3 regions of the Neomicrococcus aestuarii genome follow, and region 2 is predicted to be linked to each of the others. Evidence: riboswitches for the same ligand, from Rfam matches in the RefSeq annotation. Region 2 holds a riboswitch; each other region holds the start of a gene.
The links. Region 2 has a riboswitch for S-adenosylmethionine ahead of HD598_RS07625 (flavin reductase family protein). Riboswitches for the same ligand answer to the same signal wherever they lie in the genome.
Positions count from the first base shown of each region.

Region 1: another riboswitch for S-adenosylmethionine. It lies ahead of sfnG (dimethylsulfone monooxygenase SfnG); the one in region 2 lies ahead of HD598_RS07625 (flavin reductase family protein).
Region 3: another riboswitch for S-adenosylmethionine. It lies ahead of HD598_RS06190 (LLM class flavin-dependent oxidoreductase); the one in region 2 lies ahead of HD598_RS07625 (flavin reductase family protein).

Region 1 covers NZ_JACHDR010000001.1:236,952-240,225, reverse strand. The annotation lists gene HD598_RS01065 (TM2 domain-containing protein) at 1-1,081, shown strand, start outside; SAM riboswitch class I at 1,302-1,394, shown strand; gene sfnG (dimethylsulfone monooxygenase SfnG) at 1,485-2,678, shown strand; gene HD598_RS01055 (methionine ABC transporter ATP-binding protein) at 2,836-3,274, shown strand, end outside.
Region 2 covers NZ_JACHDR010000001.1:1,703,230-1,706,503, forward strand. The annotation lists gene HD598_RS07610 (single-stranded DNA-binding protein) at 1-198, shown strand, start outside; gene rpsR (30S ribosomal protein S18) at 300-539, shown strand; gene rplI (50S ribosomal protein L9) at 555-1,013, shown strand; SAM riboswitch class IV at 1,775-1,889, shown strand; gene HD598_RS07625 (flavin reductase family protein) at 1,930-2,478, shown strand; gene HD598_RS07630 (DUF1801 domain-containing protein) at 2,573-3,004, opposite strand.
Region 3 covers NZ_JACHDR010000001.1:1,401,290-1,404,563, forward strand. The annotation lists gene HD598_RS13755 (sensor histidine kinase) at 1-266, shown strand, start outside; gene HD598_RS06190 (LLM class flavin-dependent oxidoreductase) at 484-1,887, opposite strand; SAM riboswitch class I at 1,939-2,029, opposite strand; gene HD598_RS13760 (acyl-CoA dehydrogenase family protein) at 2,120-3,274, opposite strand, start outside.

The sequences.
Region 1 (3,274 bases), 1.5 Mb from region 2:
GCAGTATCCTTCGGCTTCTGGCAAGTCCTTCCTTGTCACGTGGCTCTTGTCCTTGTTGATCGGCTACTTCGGCGCCGACCGCTTCTACCTCGGCAAGATCGGCACGGGCGTTCTCAAGCTCGTGACCCTCGGTGGGCTCGGCATCTGGTACCTCGTGGATCTGATCATGACCCTCGCGGGTGCCACGCGGGACAAGGCGGGTCGTCGCCTTGAAGGCTATGAGAAGCAAAAGAAGGTCGCGTGGATTGTCTCGGCAATCGTCGTGGTGTTCGGCATGATCACCGGCCAGCAGAACTTTGATGGCGGTACGTCGTCCTCGTTTAGTTCTTCGGCTTCAGATTCCAGTACGACGACGCCTGCTGCGGCCGCGTCGTCAGCTCCGGCTGATGCGGCCTCGGCTTCTGCGGAAACTGCCGTTGAAACGACCGTGACCGAAACTCCGGCAGCGGAAGAAACAGCAGCCGAGGAAACGGTTGCTGAAGAAGCAGTTGCTGAAGAAACTTTGGCCGAGGAGCCCGAAGGCTCTGGTGCCGCCGCCTGGGCCGCCGGAAAGTTCGGCGAGTTCGCCACCATCACCAAGAAAGGCACGGGCGATACCGTCATCAAGTTGCCCGCTGGCGTGACCACCGCGATGGTGACGGCAACCTACAACGGTGAAGGCAACTTCGCGGTGATCGGACTGGATGAGGCGAATGATTCCACCGATCTGCTCGTGAACACTATCGGCTCCTACAAGGGCACCACGGCCCTCGGCGTAAACGCGTTCCAAGAGGTGAAGAGCCTTCAGGTTCAAGCGAGCGGTCCGTGGACTCTGAGCATCGAAACGCTCGGCAACGCCAAGGCTTTCGCATCGAAGGGTTCCGGTGACGCCGTGATGTTGTACGAAGGTTCTTCGGCAACGCTCACCGCAACACATAGGGGCGAAGGCAACTTCGCTGTCTTCGAGGAAAACGACGAGCTCTTCAACATGGGCTTGCTGGTCAACGAGATCGGCAACTACTCCGGCACGGTACCCCTGTCATCCGGACCGTCGTTGATCATCGTCCAGGCGGACGGATCGTGGACACTCGCCACTGAATAACCGCGACGCCGGCGAGTGAGAGTCGCCGGCACCACTGGCTCAACGCCAGAAAACCATGCCGAGAGTGACCGAGTTGGGGTGCGGCCACTCTCGGCACCTTGCGCTTTAACGCAAGCCAGCGTCGTCGTTCTGGAAATCGAATAATCTACGATCCACAACACACAGCGTCACAATTTCCGGAACAAGCTTTCACAATCGCAAGAAATGTGGTCAAATTGTTTCACCATCCCGAGCGGCCGAGAGATCTGGTTCTATGACGCCGCAGCAACTCCCGGCCCACCCGGATAAGTGCTACCGCCAGAAACGATGGAGAAAGCACAAGCTTTCATGGACGTGCGCGCTACCTGCGCACTGACGCCGTTGTACGGGATTCCTCACGAATATTGCCCCAAGGAATCACAACATGAGCCAAGTTGATGTCACCCCAGTAGCCGACCTCGAGACGCCACTGAAGTTCGCGTACTGGGTACCCAACGTCTCCGGTGGACTAGTCATCTCCACCATCGAACAGCGCACCAGCTGGGACTTCGAATACAACAAGAAGCTCGCGCGCATCGCCGAAAACGTCGGCTTCGAATACGCGCTCTCCCAGACCCGCTACGCCGCGAGCTACGGTGCTGCCAAGCAGCACGAGGCCACCGCCTTCACGCTCGGCCTCCTCGGCGCCACCGAACGCCTCAAGATCATCGCCGCCGTTCACCCCGGCATGTGGCACCCCGGCGTGCTCGCCAAGTGGCTCATCACCGCAGATCACATTTCCAACGGCCGCGCCGCCGTGAACATCGTGTCCGGCTGGCTCAAGGACGAATTCACGAACTTCGGTCTTCCGTGGCTTGAGCACGATGAGCGCTACGTTCGCACCGAAGAATTCATCTCCATCCTGCGCGGACTGCTCACGGAGAAGGACTTCTCCTTCGAGGGCAAGTACTACAACATCAAGGACTTCACGCTCTCCCCCGCGCCGCTGGATATCCCAGGTCGCCCGCACCCGGAGATCTTCTTCGGCGGAAACTCCACCGCGGCTCAGGCTGCCGCCGGCCACACCGCTGACTGGTACTTCTCCAATGGCCGCTCGCTGGAAGGTTTCCGCGACAACATCGCAGGCGTCGTGGCGGCCGCCGAATCCGGCAAGCGCACGGCACCGCAGAAGCCACGCTTTGGCATCAACGGTTTCGTGATCGCTCGCGATACGGAGAAGGAAGCCACCGAGACCTTGCGCGAGATCATCGCGAAGGCGCACCGCCCAGCCGTTGAGGGCTTCGCATCCGCGGTCAAGGAAGCCGGCCAGTCCACGAAGGACGGCAAGGGCATGTGGGAGGACTCGAGCTTCGAGGATCTTGTCCAGTACAACGATGGTTTCCGCAGCGAACTCATTGGCACTCCGGAACAGATCGCCGAACGCATTGTGGACTTCAAGAAGATCGGCGTGAACCTGGTTCTCACCGGCTATTTGCACTTCCAGGAAGAGGTTGAGTCTTTCGGTCGCGACGTGCTGCCGATCGTGCGCGAACTCGAGGCTGACTTGGCCCGCAAGAACGGCACCGAGCTCAACACCAGCCTCCTGCCCGTCGTAAACCTCGAAGGCGCCTCCGCTTAGTCGCGATGATCTGGGCGCTGCCTGATTCTTGCGCAGCGCCCTCCAAGCGCCGTTGAGTACCACTTTGTACGACGACGCAGCTCGGTTTTCGAGCGACCCTCAGCTCCCGCTGTCCTTCAGTGCGCCCAGAATCGGGCTCCAACGAGAGAAATTTTTGATGATTAGTCTGCGCCAACTCACGAAAGTGTATGGTCACGGCCCTGATGCCGTGACGGTGCTGGAAAACCTCGATATTGAGGTTGCTTCCGGCGAAATCCTGGCTGTTGTGGGCCCTTCGGGTGCCGGTAAGAGCACCCTTGCCCAGTGCATCAGTCTGCTGGAACGCCCGACGTCCGGCAGCGTGATCGTCAACGGCGAAGAGCTGTCCGGTCTGTCCGAGGCAAAACTACGCGTGGCGCGCCGTCGTATTGGCACCGTGTTCCAATCCGCAAGCCTCCTCTCCCGCAAAACCGCAGCCGAGAATGTTGCGTTGCCGCTCGAGTACTTGGGCGTCACGAAAGCCGAAACTAAGGCTCGCGTGGACGAGCTGTTGGACCGAGTGGGCTTGTCCCACCGCGCCAACCACTACCCGTTCGAACTTTCCGGCGGACAACGTC
Region 2 (3,274 bases):
GGCGGTGGCGGCGGCAACTTCGGTGGTGGAAATTCTGGTGGCAACTTCAACGGGGGCAACTCCGGTGGAGGCGGCAACTGGGGCGCAGCTAACGCTCAGCCACAGCGCCAGAATGACAACCCGTGGGAAAGCAGTGCTTCCACCTCATCTTCGGATGGTTGGGGCAACGACCTCGGGAACGACGAACCACCGTTCTAAACATCCCGCTCACGCGGGAGATCGTCCTCGATCTTCTATAAACAAAACATTCACCATCCCGCAGATTGATCTGCGGGCTCCAACAGAAAAGGAGCTCCACGATGGCTAAGGCTGAACTCCGTAAGCCCAAACCAAAGTCGAATCCATTGAAGGCCGCCGATGTGACGGTCATCGACTACAAGGACGTAGCTTTGCTGCGTAAGTTCATCTCCGATCGCGGAAAGATCCGTGCACGTCGCGTGACCGGCGTTTCCGTTCAGGAACAGCGCAAGATTGCTCAGGCAATCAAGAACGCTCGTGAAGTCGCCTTGTTGCCTTACTCCGGCGCTGGCCGCGGCTAAGGAAGGAAAACAAACATGGCAAAGCTCATTTTGACTCACGAAGTTACCGGACTCGGTACTCCTGGCGACGTAGTGGAAGTAAAGAACGGTTACGCACGTAACTACCTTCTCCCACGCGGCTTCGCAATGCCGTGGACCAAGGGTGCAGAAAAGCACGTTGAGGCTCTCAACGCTGCTCGCGCCGCAAAGGCCATTGCAAACCTCGAGGATGCACAGGCTTTGGCTGCAAAGCTCAAGTCCACCACCATTCGTCTCTCCGTCAAGGCTGGTGAAGCGGGACGCCTCTTCGGCACCGTCAAGCCAGCTGACATCGCAGCAGCAATCGAAGAAGCCGGCCTCGGCAACCTCGACCGCCGCTCGATCGAGATCCAGGACGCCATCAAGTCTGTTGGTAACCACTCGGTTACCGCTCGCTTGCACGAAGACGTCTTGGCTGCATTCGACGTTCAGGTTGTTGCCGCAAAGGGCAAGTAACCTTCACGCTGAATAGCTGAGAATTTAGAAGAGCCGCTCCCGGTTGGGGGCGGTTCTTCTTTTTGTTCTTCCACTTCAACATCTTCACTTCCGAGCTCTCGTCATGCCTGCTCTCGTCTTCTCGGTGCTCTTCTTGAACCTAGTTCTGGCCGCTTGTTTTTGTTGGCAGTGTCTTGCTGCGCGTTCTTACCGCGCGGCACCGGCGTCCCGTGCGGCGACGTAGCGATTGTTGTGTCGCCGAATGTCGAGACGTACAGATTGTTGCGTGGCCGAAAACCGAAACGTACGGATAGTTGCACGCCCATCGGCTCGACGTAGCGATTGTTGTGTGGCGCGCGCTGGCGTCGTAGCCAATGTTGCTTGGCCGAATGTCGAAACGTACGGATTGTTGCGGGCCATTCGGCGCTGCGTAGCTGGTGTTGCGTCATCGTAGTTTCAATAGCGACGATCACACAACACCAGCTACGTTTGGTCTTCTACCGGGGCTCCACAGTTCCGTTCATCACTTCACATCGCCCACGAGGGACCTTTCATGACGTCCAGTGACGCATTGAGAGGGGTGCTAGTACTCCCCGAGATGGCGGCGAAGTGATTCCGCCCGCGTCGATTGAATGATCAAGTGACGCTGGGATTGATGTTTCTTCGATGTTTCCGGACTATTTCCATCTTCTGTTCTATGTCAATAGCTGGTTCCTTAGCTTTTCGAAATGTTTCGCCCACTTTTGACGAGTAGATCGAATACGCCTTACCGTTGAACTCAGAATCAAGAGAGTCAATGACAAGCCCTGGCTGGTTGACCGGCAACCCTCTGGTAGTAGTGGGGTGCTCCAGGTGACGATTCGGCGTTCGGGGAACTCCGCAACGCAAGTACTGCATCCGACCAACGGACTGCGGACGAGTTACCTAAGGAACTGTTATGACCGCCAGCGTAGAGAGCACCACCGTTACCACCGGTAGCGGCACCATTTCTCATGATGTGGGAGCTCAGTCCCTCCGTCAGGCATTTTCACGTTTCCCATCAGGCGTTGCCGCGTTGTGCGCAATCGTCAACGGGGAACCTCAGGGAATCGTGGCCTCTTCCTTCACGGTTGGCGTTTCCCTTGAGCCACCACTGGTGATGTTCGCAGTACAAAATTCGTCCCGCACGTGGCCAATCGTCCGCGGCGCAGAGCGCATTGGCGTATCCATCCTTGGCGAGAGCCACGAAGGTGTCTGCCGCCAGATCGCATCCCGCAATGGCGATCGCTTCGCTGGCCTCAACCTTGCATCCACTGATGACGGAGCCTTGTTCCTTGAGGACGCAGCACTATGGCTGGACTGCACCGTTGAGTCCGAGTTCCCTGCAGGGGACCACCAGGTGGTGCTCTTGCGCGTTCACGGCCACGAATCCCACGGCGACGCTAACGAACCACTGGTTTTCCATGGCTCGGCCTTCCGCACGCTCAAGGACAACGCGCTCGTCTAAACGCGCCAGTTCAGACACGTTCGTCTAGACGCGCTTGTCTAGAAGCCGACCGCGCTGAATCGCCACCGCCCGGCATCACTTGCCGGGCGCGCGCTTATCTCTCTGCTGATTGGTTCAGCACTTCGGCGTAGTGCCGATGTCCTACACGCACAAGCTCTTTCAAGACCTCTAGGTCTATGTCGGCGAGCTTATTGACGTATACGCAGGCGACCGCCGTCTTGTGCTTGCCAAGCTTGGCGAGTAGTTCGGCGGATTCCGGAGCCTCTTTGATTCCGTACAGCGACAGGCTTGCCTTGCGCGGCGAGAATCCCACCATGGGTGCCGTTCCTTCGTGCCCACTGTCATAGCGGTAAAAGTACTCGTCGAAGCCCACAATGGTGGGTCCCCACATCACCGGTGGCTTGCCGGTGACTTCCTCCATGAGCTCCAGCAGCACTTCGCCGTCCGCACGCCGCGTGGGGTGCTCTACGGAAGCGATGAACTCGCGAGGGTCAACAACTGTGGGTTGCGTCTTGTTCTCGGCCATAAACACCAATGTAGTGGCCCTGCGTGCTCTCTGTCGCGACATCGATAAACGCTCCACTTCGCACGGGGCGCCATCTGAAACCACTCACGCTGCACAGTGTCTCCAATGGCGCGTCATCATCACGAGGCATTCGTTGCCCTCAAACCGAGTGGCCGGCTGGTGATGACGCCACAACTGACGGACTCCAAACGGCGGATGCACTCGATGCACGGATGAAAGCTTCCAGTCAAGTTCTTAGCATGATCCCGCGCGTGTCTGTGCACAAGTACC
Region 3 (3,274 bases), 300 kb from region 2:
ATATCCTCAAACATGCGGCACCGGAGAGCTCTTGCACGCTATGCGTTGAGGTTGTTGACGGGAATGTGCTGCTCAAGATTGAGAACCAGAAAGCACGCGCGACCAACGGCAACGGATCCTTTAGCACTAAGAGCCCCTCCGCCGGATTGGGCTTGGGAAGTATCAGCGACCGCACGTCCAGCTTGGGCGGAAAGCTCGACGTCATTCAGACGAATTCCACGTGGCGGCTCGAAGTCACGGTGCCGATTCGCGGCATCGAGCTCTAAGAAATACCACCTGATACAAAACTATAGACAAACGGCTAACGACTTCGCCGAAACGGCCTCGTAGTGTTAATAGTGCCCCTGGTGACGGGCAAGAAATGGGAACTGGATGGCCGGAGTGTGTGCCGGCCATCCGCCATTTAACGACCACCTAGGAAATGAAAATCCCGGCCTCACACCAGGTGTGAAAGCCGGGATTCAATGGTTCAACGCGAACCGCTTACGCCTCTACAGAATCCTTCAAACGGAACTGCTCAGCGCGGTGGTTCGACTGCAAGCGGTCGCCCTTACCGAAGAGCTTGTTGCGCAGCGATCCCGGCTGGTACTCGGCCTGGTACGCGCCGAGCTTCTGAAGCTCAGGAACCACGAATTCAACAACGTCCTCGAACGTGCCTGGCGTGATGGCGTAGGCGAGGTTGAAGCCGTCAACGTCGGTGTCGTCAACCCACTCCACGAGCTTCTGCGCCACTTCGGCGCCGGAGCCCACGGTGATGGGGCCGAAGCCGCCCACGCCCACCCATTCGGCAAGCTGGCGGACGGTCCAGGGGTTGCCGTCGTCGCCGGAAGCCTTCTGGAAGGTCTCCACGGAGGACTGGATGGCGTTGGACTTCACGTTCGCACCGATGCTGTCGTCGAGGTTGTACTGGGAGAGGTCAACGCCCATCCAGCCGGAGATCAGAGCCAGGGCGCCCTGCGGATCCACGTACTGCTTGAAGTCTTCAAACTTCGCCTGCGCGGAGGCAGTGTCCGGACCCGTGATGATGGTCTGCATGGCGTAGATGCGGATGTCGTAGCGGTCGCGACCAGCGGCCTCGGCAGCGTCACGGATCTTCTTGACGGTGCTCGTCAGGAGTTCCTTGGTTGGCGAATTCACGAAGACCGCCTCAGCGTTTTCGGCGGCGAACTTCATACCGCGCGAAGAAGCGCCTGCCTGGAAGATGACCGGCGTGCGCTGGATGGACGGCTCCGTGATGGCGATGCCGGGAACCTTGAAGTACTTGCCCTCGTGGTTGATCGGGTGCACCTTGGACGGATCCGTGTAGACGCCGGTCTCGCGGTTGCGCTGGACGGCATCTTCTTCCCACGAACCCTCGAGCAGCTTGTAGACCACTTCGAGGTATTCGTCGGCGTGGTTGTAGCGCTCGTCGTGCTCCATTTGATCTTCTTGACCCATGTTTCGCGCGGCGGACGGCAAGTAACCGGTCACCACATTCCAGCCCACCCGGCCGTTGGTCAGGTGATCCAGCGTGGCCAAGCGGCGAGCAAATGGGTACGGGTGCTCGTAGGCGGTGCCGGCGGTGACGCCGAAGCCGAGGTTCTCAGTGACAGCCGCCATTGCGGAAACCAAGAGGAACGGATCGTTCACGGGAACCTGCGCGCCGGAGGACAGCGGAGCCTCGTTGGTGCCATTGAAGACGTCGTAAGTGCCGAGGACGTCAGCGATGAACAGGCCGTCAAACTTGCCCTTTTCAAGGAGCTTGGCGAGCTCGGTCCAGTAGGTGATGTCCTTGTAGCGCCAGGCCTGATCTTCTGGGTGGCGCCACAGTCCTGGGGACTGGTGGACTACGCAGTTCATGTCGAACGCGTTGAAACGTACCTGGCGGCGGGGAGTTTGTTCAGTCATTCTTTGGTTCCTTCCCGACGAGAAGAACCCACGCGTGGCGCGGTTCGAGCTTCTCCATCGTTGCTGGCAGTAGCACCGTCCTCCAAGGAGGGGGTTGCTGCGGCGTCAACGAGCCAGATCTCTCGGCCGCTCTGGATGGGTACCGTTCCATTGCACACCTTAAGGGCGCTCCTCGCGAAATTCGCGAGTTGCAGTGTGTAACGGTTCCCTCGGAAATTTTGATTTTCAGAAATTACGACGACGCAGCTTGGCCATAGCGCTTCTCGTCCACTCCCGCTTCACCGATGCTCCAAACGGTGGGTGGTTCCGTTCCGTTGACGGCCCAGTCACCGTTCACGCGCGCCTTGTAGATGTAGGGGTTGTGCGTGGCGACGGTGCGAGCGTTGCGCCAGTAGCGGTCCAGCGCCTTGGCGGTGCTCGTGGAGGAAGCTCCGAGCGTGTTGAAGATCTGTCCGGCTGCGTCCGTCACAAGAGGGACTAGCACCACTTGGGCCTGTCCGGATTCGAGTTCCACCGCGATGTTTGCTGCCTTCTCGGCGGCGTCGCCGGCGGTGCGGGACTCGTAGGCGCGGTCGAGTGCGCGGCCCACGCGCAAGGTCGCGGCCTCGGCGACATACGCCTTCGAGGTCACTTCGCCGACCACCTGAAGGATCTGCGGGTCTTCGCTCACCAGGTTGGCATTGCCGTGGCCAAACACGCGCTTGCGGTTCTTGACCTGAAGCGCCACTTCGCGGGCTGCGCCGTGCGCAATTCCGGACAGGGCAATCAGCAAAATGTGCTGGTACAGCGCTGCTTGGTAGGGGAAACGGAAGCCGAAGTCGTAGACGTTCTCAGGGTCTACCGGGGCATTCTTGAACACCGTGGTGCCGCTGCCGGTGCCCTTCTGGCCGAAGCCATCCCAGTCGTCAAAGGTCTCGATGCCATCGGTCTTGGTGCTCACGTACACCGAAATGTCCGAGCCGTCCGGGCGCTTCGCGAACACGTCGATCCACTCGGCGAAGATGGTGCCCGTGGTGTAGAACTTGGTGCCGTTCAGCAACAGCTTGCCGTCGCGCTCTTCAAGAACCGTGGCCACGCCGCCCTGGCCTGGCTCGGTCCACGCGTTTCCGGCAATCTCGCCGTAGACGAAGCGCTTGAACCACGCACTGCGGTCATCGGTGACACCGTTGAGAACCTGACCGTGGTGGTAGAGGTTTTCCTCCACGAACGCCACGTGGGAGCGCAATGCCTGCGGGAGGTTGCTGTCCGCGGCAGCCAGCTCGATGAGCAGGGCCGTGAAGTCCTCCCACGTCAGACCGCCGCCGCCGAACTCTTGCGGCACGCGCGCGGCGGTGAAGCCTGATTCTTTGAGCCACTGGATGGGCTCGTGGGGCAGCTCGCCGTTGAG